Regions from separate parts of the Methylophilus sp. Leaf414 genome, predicted to be linked through region 1. Evidence: predicted binding sites of a transcription regulator. Region 1 holds the regulator's gene; each other region holds the start of a gene.
What was found. Region 1 encodes sigma-54, which starts transcription at its own class of promoters, with help from an activator protein. Its sites were predicted from a motif close to TGGCACNNTTCCTGCT; they were not measured.

Region 1 (4,860 bases):
GACGCCTGTTTGTTCAGGGACTCACGGATCACCAGGCGCCTATTTTAAATGTGATGAGCAAGCAGCCCCGACTGTTGGGTACCCAGCAAATGGCCGTTGAAGCCGTCAGTTTGATGGAGCAACACAGAATCAATGGTTTTCTGGCTGTGAACGAGCAACAGCAATTGGTAGGCGCATTTAATATGCATGACTTGCTCAAGGCGAAAGTCGTTTAGGCAGACAGGTAGAGATTTTACGCATGCTTAAATATCCGATTCTGCTGCCGATTGGTTTGATGCTGTTTTTGGCACTGCTGACTTTTTGGATTAACCAAACAGTGCAAGAGCAAGCGGCGCGCGTGACTGGTCTGAGCCGTCATGCGCCCGATTACATGCTGTATAACTTTGTCAGCACGCGCACCGATGCGACTGGAAAAACAAAATATGTGCTGGCTGCTGCTCAGATGCGCCACTACCCGGATAGTGACCACACTGAACTGGACAGGCCGCGTTTTACCCAGTTTGGACAAGAGTCTCCATACACACAGATTCACGGTCAGCGTGGCAAAATATCCGGCAATGGTAAACTGGTGGAGTTTGACAAACAGGTCAAAGTGATTCGCCAGGCCACCGCTGAAAAAGGTGAAATGCAAATGCTTACCGAGAAGTTATTCGTAGAGCCGGATACGGATATTGCTTATACCGATTTGCCCGTCACTATCCATCAGAAACCAGCGACAGTGATTACCGGTACCGGTATGCGTTTTGATAAAAAATCGGAAACCATGCAATTATTTAACCGGGTGCATGTTCATTATGAGCGAGCGCCCGATGCAGCACCCACAAAGGCTGTGGTCAAGCCAGCTAAAAGCGGCACCAGCAAAAATACAAGTACTAAGAGTCGATGATTCTGGAGAGATGAGTTGAAAACGCGCACGCAATTATTTTATGTTACCTGCCTGATGCTGGGCACGCTATGCTCAGCTACCGGTTGGGCTGAGGAGTCAGATCGTGACCAGCCGATAGAGCTGGAAGCCGATACCGTCAGCGTCAACGATGCGAAAAAAATCAGCGTCTATACCGGTAATGTGATCCTGAACCAGGGTACTTTGCAAATCAAGGCCGACAAGATGATAGTACGTGAAGACCAGGATGGCTTCCAGCATAGCACTTGTACCGGCACTCCTAGCACGCCAACCACATTTAAACAGAAACGCACCGGCAAAAATGAGTGGATGCAAGGCAGTGGTCAGCGCATTGAATACAATGCCCGCATGGATAAAGTGCAACTGTATACCAATGCCTGGGTCAAACGTGGCGAAGACGTAGTGACGGGTGATTACATCAGTTATGACGCCAATGCCGAATATGCAGAAGTGATCGGTGGCACTAAAGCAAACCCGAATGGCACCGCCAACAGCCGCGTGAAAGCTACCATACAGCCAAAAAACAAAACAACCCCACCAGTGTTAGATAACAAATCTAATACCCAACAAGGGTTGCGGATGAATCGCTCGTTGCAGTTAAGGACTGAACCGGTACCCGATGCACCTGAAAACGGATCCAAGAAAGAATCACAGTAAAGACTGGCAATATGCAAACAACCGTTTCTCCAGACAACAGCCATTTGTGCGTCAGCCATTTAAAAAAAACCTATCAGGGCCGTACCGTCGTCAGAAACACCACGCTTGATTTGCACAGTGGTGAAGTGATCGGATTACTGGGTCCGAATGGTGCAGGCAAAACCACTAGCTTCTATATGATTGTTGGCCTGGTGGCATTGGATGACGGCCGTATCACCCTGGATGGTACCGATGTTAGCCACGCCCCCATGCATGAGCGTGCGCGTATGGGTCTGGCCTACCTGCCGCAGGAAGCCTCCATTTTTCGCAAGATGTCTGTGACCGATAATATTCTTTCGATACTGGAAACCCGTCCTTATACCGCTGAACAGCGTGAAGCCAAACTGGAATCATTGCTGGATCAGCTACATATCCAGCATATCCGCAATAGCCAGGCTGTCAGTTTGTCAGGGGGTGAGCGCCGCCGGGTTGAAATCGCGCGTTGCCTGGCAACTGACCCGAAGTTTATTCTGCTGGATGAGCCATTTGCCGGGATTGACCCGATTGCGGTGATCGAGATCCAGAAAATTATCCGTTACCTCAGCAGCCAGAATATAGGCATTTTAATCACAGATCATAACGTGCGTGAAACGCTGGATATATGCGACCGCGCTTATATCGTGAATGAAGGCGCCATCTTTGCCGCGGGTACGCCGGATGAAATCATCCAGAACGAAGGTGTACGTGAAGTATATCTGGGCAAAAACTTTAGGCTGTAATTTGTTATGAAGCAAAACCTGCAATTACGCATGTCGCAAAACCTGGCTCTGACGCCGCAGTTGCAGCAGTCTATCCGTCTGTTGCAATTGTCGACGCTGGAACTTAACCAGGAGCTGGAAGCCATCTTGCAGGAAAATCCTTTACTGGAAATGGCTGACAATGAAGAAGGCGAGTTTGAAGATAACACGCCCGAAGCACCGTTGCAGGCTCAGGCTGAAGTGGAAGATGCCAGTTCATTTGACGTTGCCATTCAACAGGATATTTCTTCGCCAGCCGATACTTTGCGTGAAGAATTACGGGATGACCTTAGCGGTAACGAAGGCGAATTACCCAACCTTAATGAAGAATTCACACCGCCGGAATTTGAAGATGATTATGGCGAATTTGGCAGTACCAGCAATTGGGACGAGGCAGGCCGCAACAATAATGACGATGAAGACGGCGATTTCTCCCGCCAGGATGCCAGCAGCATCAGCTTGCGTGAGCACCTCATAGACCAGATTCAGCTGGCGCATTTATCGCACCGTGATATGAGCCTGGTTAAACTGCTGCTCGACAGCATTAATGATGACGGCTATCTCGAACAGGATCTGCAGGAAGTCGTTGAAAACCTGCCGCTTGAACTTGAGGTAGATTTGCTCGAGCTGGAGACCGCACTCAAGCTGATCCAGAATCTTGATCCCATCGGCATAGGTGCACGCGATTTGCGTGAATGCCTGTTATTGCAACTTAATGCCTTGCCTGGGGATACGCCCTACCTGAAAACCGCCATTGCACTGGTCAAAGATCATCTGGCACTGCTTGCCAATAAAGATTTTGTGAAGCTGCGCAAACAATTGAGTTGCGATGAAACCTCACTCAAAGGCGCGCAACAGCTAATCCGCCAGCAAAACCCGAGGCCGGGTAGCGAATTTTCCAATTTCAGCCACGATCATTTTATCCAGCATGATGTGGTGGTCAAAAAGATTAAAGGTATTTGGGTAGCTACCCTGAATGATGGCGTGATCCCTAAATTGCGCATCAACCAGATGTATGCCGATATTCTTAAACGTAATCGTGAGAGTTCCGGCCAGTATCTGCAAAGCCAGATGCAAGAAGCCAAATGGATGATCAAGAATATCCAGCAACGATTCTCGACCATATTGCGCGTATCGCAAGCAATTGTGGATAGGCAGCGCAACTTTTTTGAGCACGGTGACATTGCCATGCGCCCGCTGGTATTACGTGAGATTGCCGAAGAACTCGAATTGCACGAAAGCACCATTTCCAGGGTAACTACGCATAAGTATATGCTCACACCACGCGGCGTTTATGAACTTAAATACTTCTTTGGCAGCTCAGTTGCGACAGATGCTGGTGGTTCCTGCTCGGCGACGGCGATCCGAGCACTGATCAAACAGATGGTCGCAGAAGAAAACGTCAAAAAACCATTGTCAGATAATCAGATTACCGACACCCTGGCACAACAGGGCATTGTGGTAGCGCGCCGGACCATTGCCAAATATCGTGAATCATTGAGCATTCCACCCGCCAATTTGCGTAAGTCACTTTAAAGCGTAATCTCTATATTCCAGAAAAAAGCCGCTAAAAAGCGGCCTTTTACTTTCAAGCAGTTAATTACTTAATGGTTATTTTGGCGAACTTGCGTTTGCCAACTTGGGCCACCACCACGCCTTTTTCCAATTGCTGATTTTTGTCTTCCACTTTTACGCTATCCAGTTTCACTCCACCTTGCTGAATGGCACGCATCGCTTCACTGGTGCTTTCTACCAGGCCAGCCAGTTTCAGTAACTGGCTGATACCAATACTCTCGCCTTCAATGGCCACTTCCACTTCCGGCACATCATCAGGGATGCCACCTTTGGCGCGCGTCTGGAAATCTGCCAGTGCTTTTTCTGCTGCTGCCTGTCCGTGGAATCGGGCTACGATTTCCTGCGCAAAACCTACCTTGATATTACGCGGGTTTTCGCCACCGGCAACTTGCGCTTTCCATTCGGCGATCGTTTCCAGTGAGGCAAAAGACAGTAAATCAATATAGCGCCACATCAGCGTGTCGGAGACAGACATGATTTTGGCAAAAATTAATTCGGGTGCCTCGCTGATACCAATATAGTTGCCCAGCGATTTGGACATTTTATTAACGCCATCAAGACCTTCCAGCAATGGCATCATCAGCACACACTGCTGCGCCATTCCCGCCTGCTTCTGCAACTCGCGACCCATCAGCAAATTAAATTTTTGATCGGTGCCGCCCAACTCCAGATCGGACTGCAAGGCGACAGAATCGTAGCCCTGCAACAACGGGTATAAAAACTCGTGAATCGCAATCGGCTGATTACCTTTGAAACGCTTGGAAAAATCATCACGCTCCAACATACGCGCCACAGTATGGCTGGCAGCCAGTTTAATCATGCCAGCTGCACCAAGCTCGCTCAACCATTTGGAGTTGAACACAATTTCGGTCTTAGCCGGATCCAGGATTTTGAATACTTGCTCTGAGTAAGTGTCCGCATTGATTTTGACCTGCTCTACTGTAAGCG
Region 2 (4,860 bases), on a different contig from region 1:
GCACAAAATAAAGGCCTGACTTTCAAGTTTGAACAGAGCGGCACCTTGCCTGAATATGTGCGTGCAGACCACAAGCGCCTGATGCAGATATTGGTGAATATCCTCGGTAATGCGGTGAAATTTACCACCAAGGGTAGTGTGACTTTCCGCATCAGCTACGCACGTGAAATTGCACAGATTGAAATTCAGGATACCGGCCCCGGTATTGCTCCGAATGAGGTTGAGAAAATCTTTGAGCCATTTGAGCGGGGCAGTGCAGCGAATGTGGTCGGCATTGGGGGCACTGGCTTGGGTTTGACGATCAGCAAGCTTTTAACGCAACTGATGGGTGGTGAAATTCATTTCGACAGCGTGGTCGGGTATGGCACACGTTTTGATATCCGTTTGTTTTTACCACAAATTCGCGAGACTGCGCATTTATCCAAACAGGCGGTCAGGCAACGTACCGGCTACGAAGGCTCGCCCCGCACTATTCTGGTGGTGGATAATGAAGAGGTCGATAGAGAGTTGTTGCGGGATACCTTGCAGCCGCTTGGGTTTATTATCCACGAGGCGGCCAATGGCCAGGCTTGTGTAAATCAGTATCGGACTGTGAAAGCTGATTTGATATTGATGGATCTGGCGATGCCGGTGATGGATGGCTGGGAAGCCGCATATATTATCCGCGAGGTGCATCACTCGCAGATTCCTATCGCGATTGTGTCTGCCAATGCCTACGACCGCAGCCTGGATAACCAGGCCAAAATACCGGCACAGGATTTCTTTGTTAAACCGGTGAATCTGGACGAAGTGCTGGATTGGGTAGGGCACCGCCTGGGCCTGGTCTGGCGGTATGTAGATAGCAACAAAGAAACCCAGTTACTGCTGTCAGACGCTCAGGCGATACCAGTTCCAAAAGACGCCCCCGCTATTCCGGAAGAATTAATTGAAAACCTGATGCAGTATGCCAAGGTCGGCTATGTCAAAGGTGCGCGAGAAGTACTTGCGACATTGGCGCAAAAACATTCACATCATCAAACATTGATTAACGCTCTGCAACAGGCCATAGACCGCTTTGATTTTGCTACACTGCAACGCTTGATTGAGGATGCAAAATGACCAACCCAAACTATACTGTGTTGATTGTAGATGATGTGCCGGAAAACCTGGCTTATCTGCATGATGCCCTGGATGAGTCTGGCTATCAGGTCTGTGTCGCCAATTCAGGTGAAATGGCCTTGCAGGTCGCCCACCTGATGCAGCCGCATGTGATCCTGATGGATGCGATGATGCCCGGCCTGGATGGATTTGCCACCTGCAGGCGCATCAAGGCCACTGCCGAAACCCAGCATATCCCGGTGATTTTCATGACCGGCCTGACTGAAATTGAACACGTCACCATGGCGTTTGACGCCGGTGGTGTGGATTATGTGACCAAGCCCGTGCGTCCGGCGGAAGTGTTGGCCCGCGTGAAAGCGCATGTGCAGAATGCCACAAAAATGCATCAGGCCACTTCTGCCCTGGATGCCTTTGGCCAGGCCACGATAGCCATTCTACCTGCGGATAAACGGTTGGTATGGCAAACGCCGTTAGCCAAGCAATACCTGGAACAGTATTTCGCCGAATGGGTAGCCAAAGAGGCTTACAGCGCAGTGCAGACTTTGCCACCCATGATTTATCAATGGCTGGAAAACTGTGTACAGCAATTTTCCGCCAAGCAAACCATGCAAACCTTGAATGTTAATCAAGGCAGTGCGCGGCTCAGCCTCACGGTTGCAAATACCAGTGAAGAGCAATGGGTAATCGTGCTGCGCGAGCACTCGGACGAACTGCAGATTGAATCACTGGGTAAGGTATTCCAGCTCACCAAACGTGAATCAGAAGTGCTTTACTGGACAGTCAAGGGCAAAACCAATAAGGACGTTGGTGAGATCCTGGGTACCAGCCCGCGCACTATCAATAAACATCTTGAACACGTGTTCCAGAAACTCGGGGTGGAAACCAGGACAGCTGCCGCTTCGCTGGTCGCTTCAAAAATTAAATTCTAGTTTTTAACCCACAGTGGTTTGAATGAGTATTTTAATTTTTTATCCGGTAATCACTAACTCGGTTTAGCAGTTCAAAGCTGATGTCATCAGAAAAACCGTCACCAGGCCTGGTGATGGTTTTTTTGTTGGTATTTTTGCTGATCTGGATTTTTAAGCTGTTGTTGCTGCAACAGCCTACTGTTTTATTTAAAACAAATTTTCTTTTGTTAAATTATTTTTCTTATCTCCCGGCCTGCTTTTTTAATTCTTATCTCATTGTTTCTATTGCAATAAGTTATGTGATGTAAGCATTTTTGTCATCTGGTATAGCGTTTGCTATATCCCCTGTAGCCGTTGATGTCATGGTGTTGTAACCGATACGGTGCGTTTTCTAACATTTACCTGATGATGGAAATAAAAACAATGAAGAACATACAGTGCCTGGCTTTACTGTCAGTCTTATTTGCTGGTCCGTTAATGGCTGAAGAGGGGAGTCCGGCTAATTCAGTGACAGAAAAACGCTGGTCACCTTATGAGACAGCGCAAAAACCTGCTGTGCCGGTGGTGTCGCAAAAAGCATGGGTACGCACGCCTATCGATAGTTTTGTTCTGGCGAAGCTGGAAAGTAAACAGTTAAAGCCTGCTGTAGAAGTTGATCGGGTAACTTTTATCCGCCGGGCAACCCTGGATGCCTGGGGCTTGCCACCTACCCCCGAAGAGGTGAAGGCTTTTGCCGCTGACAGGTCTTCTGACGCCTATGAAAAGCTGGTAGATCGCCTGCTGGCATCTCCTCGCTTCGGAGAACGTCAGGCACGTCGCTGGTTGGATCTGGCGCGGTATGCCGATAGTGCAGGATTTGAGAATGATGCCGGGCGTCCAAATAACTGGCGCTATCGCGATTATGTGATTGCGGCCTTTAACCAGGACAAGCCGTTTGACCTGTTTATCAAGGAGCAAATTGCCGGGGATGAATTATGGCCGGACAGCCAGGAAGCGAAAATCGCCACCGGTTATCTCGCTGGCTATCCTGATAACAGCAATTCGCGCGATATGATACAGCGCAAATACCAGATTGAAACCGATATTGCTGACAATGTGAGCGAGACTTTCCTGGCCACCACCATGGCATGTGCGCGTTGCCATAACCACAAGCAGGACAAAATCAGTCAGAAAGAGTATTTCCAGTTCCAATCGGTGTTCTCCAACACGGTGTTTGACACCAAAAAAGAGCTGGCAAAAGGGTCTGAAAGTGTCTGGGACAAGCAATATGTGGAGCAGTTTGTCAAATACCAGGCCGCAACCAAACATATCCGTGATGCTCAGCGCAAAGTGCTGGATCCATACAAGGATGCCAGCATTCAGTACCAGAAGTCGCGCTATATCACCGACACCCTGGCTGCCTTGCAAAAGCCGGAAAAGGAACAGAACGGGCTGGATAAATGGATTAATTTCCGCTGGCAATCTGTGTCTGGCGTGAATGGCGGCACCGGCTACCTGAAACTGGTGGCTGAAACCAAGGAGCATCCGGAGCATACGCCGGATAAGGTGGCTGCGTGGGATGAATACCAGCGCCTGCAGAAAGAATTACGCAAGTTTGATGACCTGAAACCTGCCAGTGGTTCCTCAAATTACACTGCAGCGGCAGAGCTGAGCGCGACTGATATCCCACCGACCTTTGTACGGTTCGGTGGTATTCATGAGCGGCCAACCGAAGCTGTGCAGCCAGGCCTGCCAAAGCTGTGGGGCAATGCCACACTCGACATCAAGCCGACCACCACTTCTTCAGGCCGCAGGACTGCGCTCGCTAACTGGCTGGCCAGCCCGGAAAATCCTCTCACTGCCCGTGTATATGTCAACCGCGTGTGGGCGCAATACTTTGACCGCGGCATTATCTCCACGGCTGAGAATTTTGGGCGTGCCGGCGACAAACCTACGCATCCCGAACTGCTTGACTGGCTGGCGACTAACTTCACCGAGCAGGGTTGGAGCATCAAGAAACTGCATCGCCAGATTCTGCTGTCCAGCGTCTATCGCCAATCTTCAGCAGAGCGTCCGGAAGCGGCCAAAGTCGATCCGGAAAACAAATTGCTGGCAACTTATCCGCGCAAACGACTGGAAGCTGAAGTGATCCGTGATTCTCTGCTCTATGTAGCTGGCGTGCTAAACGAGGAAGTAGGCGGCCCATCGGTATTGCCGCCTGTGACGGCTGGCGACCAGGGGCCTGTGGATGAGAATGGCAACCGCCTGTGGCCGGTTTCAAAAACCACATCTGACTGGAACCGCCGTTCGATCTATATCTACAGTAAACGCAGCTTGCCCTATCCGATGTTGCAGAATTTTGATCCGGCGGATCCTTCCAAGGCCCATCACAAACGTGATGTCACCACCACTCCCTTGCAGGCGTTGACCTTATTCAACAGCCCGCTGGTGGTCAACTGGTCGCAGTCGCTGGCTGGCCGTGTGATAAATGAAGCCGGTACCAATGAAAAAGCACAGCTGGACCGGTTGTATCAGGTGATCTTCTCCCGCTTGCCTAGCAACCAGGAGCGCGCCTCATTGCAGGCTTTCCTGAATAAGCAGGAAAACATCATTAAAACGCAGGCCAAGGATGGCGGATTTGCTGTCGCCGTGCCCATAGGTGTGGCAGATACCAGCCACCTTAACCCGGTACGTACCGCAGCTTTTGTCGATATGGTGCAAAGCCTGGTGAATACCAATGAGTTTGTATACAGGTTCTAAGTCCGTATTACCTTAAATGTGAGTTTCTAGGATTAACGTTTTTAAGTTTTGGGGAAAACAATGAATGACAGTCGCAGGAAGTTTTTGATCAATGCCGGTTTAGGCCTGGGTGGCG
Region 3 (4,860 bases), on a different contig from region 1:
GCATACGTACAGGTTCCAGCCGCTTTCGGTCGCGATCAGACCCACATCCTTCCCTTGTGCTTCGGCGCATTCACGTGTGCAACCGGAAACACCAAACTTGATCTTGTGCGGGGCGCGCAAACCTTTGTAGCGGTTCTCCAGCTGTACCGCCAGGCCGACACTGTCGTCCACGCCATAGCGGCACCAGGTGGAACCGACGCAGCTTTTTACGGTGCGTAGCGATTTGCCGTAGGCATGGCCGGACTCAAAACCGGCAGCGATCAGCTCTTCCCAGATATTAGGTAATTGCTCGACGCGGGCACCAAACATATCCACTCGTGCACCACCAGTCACTTTGGTATACAGCTTGTATTTCTTGGCGATCTGGCCGATGGCGATCAGTCCATCCGGTGTGACTTCGCCACCCGGCATGCGTGGTACCACGGAATAACTACCATCTTTCTGGATATTGCCGAGGAAGTAGTCGTTGGAGTCCTGCAATGAAGCCAGGTCTTTCTTCAGGATAAAATCATTCCAGACTGAAGCCAGTACACTGGCGGCAGTCGGCTTGCAGATATCGCAGCCCAGGCCTTTACCATGCTTGTGCACCAGTTCGTCAAAGGTCCTGATCTGCTCTACGCGCACCAGGTGGTAAAGCTCCTGGCGCGAGTAAGGAAAGTGTTCGCACAGGTGGTTGTTGACGGTCATGCCCAGCTTGACCATTTGCGCTTTCATCACTTGCGTCACTAAAGGTACGCAGCCGCCGCAGGCCGTACCCGCCTTGGTGCAGGATTTGATGGCGCCTATGCTGCAATTGCCGGCAGCCACCGCTTCGCCAATCTCGCCTTTGTTGACGTTGTTGCAAGAACATAGCACTGCCGTGTCTGGCAAGGCATCCACACCCAGGCCAGGTTTTTCCTTGCCATCGCTGGCAGGCAGGATCAGGAATTCAGGATTTTCCGGCAAGGCCATGTCGTTGACGGTCATTTGCTGCAAGGTGCCGTATTCATCGGCATTGCCGATCAGCACCGCGCCCAGCAGTTTCTTGCCATCTTCGCTAACGACGATTTTTTTGTAGATGTTGCGTACTTCATCTGTGTACTGGTAGCTACGGCAGCCATGGGTCTTGCCGTGCGCATCGCCGACACTGGCGACATCAACGCCCATCAGCTTGAGCTTGGTGCTCATATCGGCACCCTTGAAAGTTGACGCGGTTTCACCTGCCAGGTGCGCGCAGGCCGTGCGGGCCATGTCATAGCCAGGCGCTACCAGGCCGAACATCTCATCGTTCCAGCTGGCACATTCGCCGATGGCGTAAATGTCGTGGTCGCTGGAGCGTGAGAAATCGTCAATCGCGATACCGCCGCGTGCACCTATCGCCAGGCCGGATTCACGTGCCAGTTCATCACGCGGCCGGATACCGGCAGAGAACACGATCATGTCGGTTTCCAGCCAGGTTTCATCAAAAAACACCATGCGGTGGCGCGCAGTGGCGCCATCGACAATCGCGGTGGTATTGCGGCTGGTATGTACATGCACACCAAGCTCCTCAATCTTGCTGCGCAGCACACGGCCACCGGCTTCGTCCACTTGCACGGCCATGAGGCGCGGGGCGAATTCCACCACGTGGGTATCCAGGCCCATGTCACGCAATGCCTTGGCGCATTCCAGGCCCAGCAGGCCACCGCCGACCACCACGCCGCTCTTGGAGGTTTTACCTGCCGCGGTCATCGCTTCCAGGTCTTCAATGGTGCGGTACACAAAGCAGTTTTCGCGGTCACGCCCGGCCACCGATGGCACGAACGGTACCGAGCCGGTGGCCAGTACCAGTTTGTCGTATGGCAGCAGTGTGCCATCTGTCAGGGTCACCAGATGCTGATGGCGATCAATATGGCTCACACGCGCATTCAGGCGCAATTCCAGGCCAGGGCGGTCATAAAAACCAGGCTCAACCAGTGACAGGTCTTCAGCTGTGCTGCCGGAGAAAAAGCTGGAAAGATGCACACGGTCATAAGCCGGGCGTGGTTCTTCGCCCAATACCGTCACTTGCAGGTTGGCGGCCGCCAGGTCAGGGTGGCGCTTGACCAGTTCCTGCATAAAGTAATGTCCCACCATGCCGTTGCCGACAACTACTATGCGGGTGTGTTGATTCATCGTAATGTTCCCCATCAGATGCAAGCATGTGACACGTTATTTCATTGATCATGCATTGCTGTTTACTAAGCTAAAAACGAAAAAAGGCGTCCATAGCTTATCTATCGACTACCGGTGGCAGTTCGAAAAACAAGCTATGGACGCCGTTGTCCATAAAAACTAATCGTTAATAAAACGAGATTTAATATCTATTGAGCAATTAGCAAGCGACATGCCAATCTGGATATAGAGTATTGATAAAATCTGAAAATTTTTTAAGTGATTGTTTTATTGATGTTTAATTCCGGTTTGTGAAAAGTCTGGATATATTTTTGTAAGGGTGGCATGGCTGGAAAAACCATCTGAGCGCACGGGAATGATGCAAATTAGAGCGGTTGCACCAGAATGGGTCTTGATTGAAGGTAAGCGTTTCAATCTGAACCCAGAGATGTTTTTAATTCTTTACGAGAAGGGTTGTCTAGTCAGGTAATAAACAACAAGTAGATCAGGATAAGATTGGCCAGCAAAGAGCAGATAGCCAGCCACTGCCATTTGACAAGCCTGGCGCGCGCAATCAGTGGCATGCGTGGGATCACTACCGGCTTCAATTCGCCATGCTCCATGGCGAGCAGCATTTCTTCGGCCGTTTCAAAACGGTCTTCCGCTTTCCTGGCGATTGCTTTAAGAATCACGTTTTCCAGCCAGGCGGGGATTTCTGGCCGGTAGCGGCTGGGTTTGATCGGCTCGCCAAAACGCGGTGACTGGAAAGGCTCTATCTCGCCGTAGGGATATTTGCGGGTGAGCAAATGATAAAGTGTCACGCCGGCGGCATAAATGTCTGCCTGCCGGTCAGCCACTTTACCGTCAAACAACTCGGGTGCCATAAAACTGGGTGTGCCCGGGTTTTCCATCTGCTCTGGCATCGGCAGGGTAGGGTTTAGTGCAACACCCAGATCAAGAATCCGCAGGCGGGTGTCACTACCGATATGGATATTGGCTGGTTTGATATCGCGGTGCACAATATTCAGGCGGTGCAACATGCTCAAACCGCGCAATAAATCCTGGCCGATATTGGCAACGCCATTCATGGTGAAATGGTGGCCGGCATCCAGCCGTTGCTGCAAGGTTGAGCCTTCGTGCCAGGTCATCACATAATAAAGTGCGCTGCGCTGTTCCAGCGTCAGCGGCAATATCTGCGGCACACATTGCGAGACGACGCGCTTGGCTAGCCACTCTTCATTCAGTAAAGCTTCGCAACTTTCCTTGTCGTCCGCACGTGAGGGTTGCAGGGTTTTTAATACAAACAGTTGCCCGGCTGGATTTTTCACCTGGTAGAGGATGCTCAGGCGCGAATCGTGAAGCACCCTGGTCACGGTGAAACCATCGATCTGGTCGCCGACAGAAAGTTTAGGCGGCAACGGCAGGCTGAGCGCATCGGCCAGCATATCGGTCAGATGGTCCTGGCCGACGCTTTCAATATTAACGATCACCGCGGAAGCATTATCCTGGCCGCCTTTTTCGATCGCCAGTGCAGTCAGGTATTCAGCCACCATTTGCGGGGAGTGGTAGAGCATCAACGCGCGGTGAATTTCCGCATCGCCCACTGCATCCCATACCCCATCACTGAGGATGGCATACACATCACCGGGTTGCAGCAAGCCTTCAGCATAATCCACCGTTAGCTGGTCATCCAGCCCGATCGCACGTTTAAGCACATGCCGCATGTCCGGTCTGTCCCAAACGTGATCCGTAGTCAGGCACTGCAATGATTGCTCGCGCAGGCGGTAAATACGCGTGTCGCCCACATGTGCCAGCACATAGCGCTGACCGCGCAATACCAGCATGGACAAGGTCGTTGCCATGCCCGCCATCTTGCTGTTCTTGCGCGCTTGCGACAGTACCCACAGGTTGGCTGCCTGCACGACCTTGTCCAGCGCATGCTGCACCGTCCAGGTTTCCGGGGTGGCGTAATAATCCGCCGAAATACTCCTGGCAGTCATTTCCGACGCTTCAGCACCACCGGCACCACCGCTGACACCATCGGCGACCAGCATCAAGGCGCCTTTGATTGCCAACTGCGAGGCAGCGGGGGTGACCACGGTCACATAGTCTTCGTTACGCAGCCTGGGACCGGTTACGCTATGTTCACCGACTGTAAAAACGAGACTCATAAGCCAGCCATTTAAAGGTTTTTGGAATTATACGGTGGCTAGTCTATCTATTGGCCGGTTTATACCTTGGCCGCCGTCACGCTCGCTGCACCCCAGGTAGTACGCCAGCGGTTTTTAACACCAGTCAAACCTACCAGTGCCAGGATAGCTAATCCGGCAAAAATAATTAAGCCCAGCTGATAGCTACCGGTGATCTGCTTGGAGTAACCCAGGCTGGAAGCCAGGTAGAAACCGCCGATACCACCAGCCATCCCTACCAGGCCAGTCATCACCCCTATCTCTTTGCGGAAGCGTTGTGGCACCAGTTGGAACACTGCGCCATTGCCCATACCAAGTGCCGCCATCGCCAGAATGACTATGCCCAGGCCAGCCAGTTGCGTGCTCATGCCGAAACTCAGGGTAAACAGGAATATAGCCGCCAGTGTATACATAGTACTTAAGGTACGGATACCACCGATACGGTCAGCCAGCAGGCCGCCGAACGGACGCACCAGTGAACCGGCAAATACGCAGGCTGCGGTAAAGTAACCGGCATGCACCGGGTCCAGGCCGTACTGGTCGTGGAAGTAAATGGTCA

Region 2: a site for sigma-54 is predicted at 2,154-2,169, ahead of ASG24_RS03360 (DUF1549 and DUF1553 domain-containing protein). Genes of this name have one in related genera too.
Region 3: a site for sigma-54 is predicted at 2,335-2,350, ahead of nirB (nitrite reductase large subunit NirB). Genes of this name have one in related genera too.

Annotation. Positions count from the first base shown of each region.
Region 1 covers NZ_LMQQ01000005.1:68,813-73,672, reverse strand. The annotation lists gene ASG24_RS12930 (SIS domain-containing protein) at 1-215, shown strand, start outside; gene lptC (LPS export ABC transporter periplasmic protein LptC) at 239-886, shown strand; gene lptA (lipopolysaccharide transport periplasmic protein LptA) at 941-1,561, shown strand; gene lptB (LPS export ABC transporter ATP-binding protein) at 1,573-2,319, shown strand; gene ASG24_RS12910 (RNA polymerase factor sigma-54) at 2,326-3,873, shown strand; gene tyrS (tyrosine--tRNA ligase) at 3,938-4,860, opposite strand, start outside.
Region 2 covers NZ_LMQQ01000001.1:685,814-690,673, reverse strand. The annotation lists gene ASG24_RS03375 (ATP-binding protein) at 1-1,098, shown strand, start outside; gene ASG24_RS03370 (response regulator) at 1,095-2,027, shown strand; gene ASG24_RS03360 (DUF1549 and DUF1553 domain-containing protein) at 2,430-4,745, shown strand; gene ASG24_RS03355 (DUF1501 domain-containing protein) at 4,806-4,860, shown strand, end outside.
Region 3 covers NZ_LMQQ01000004.1:142,382-147,241, forward strand. The annotation lists gene nirB (nitrite reductase large subunit NirB) at 1-2,133, opposite strand, end outside; gene ASG24_RS09745 (bifunctional protein-serine/threonine kinase/phosphatase) at 2,595-4,283, opposite strand; gene ASG24_RS09750 (NarK/NasA family nitrate transporter) at 4,343-4,860, opposite strand, start outside.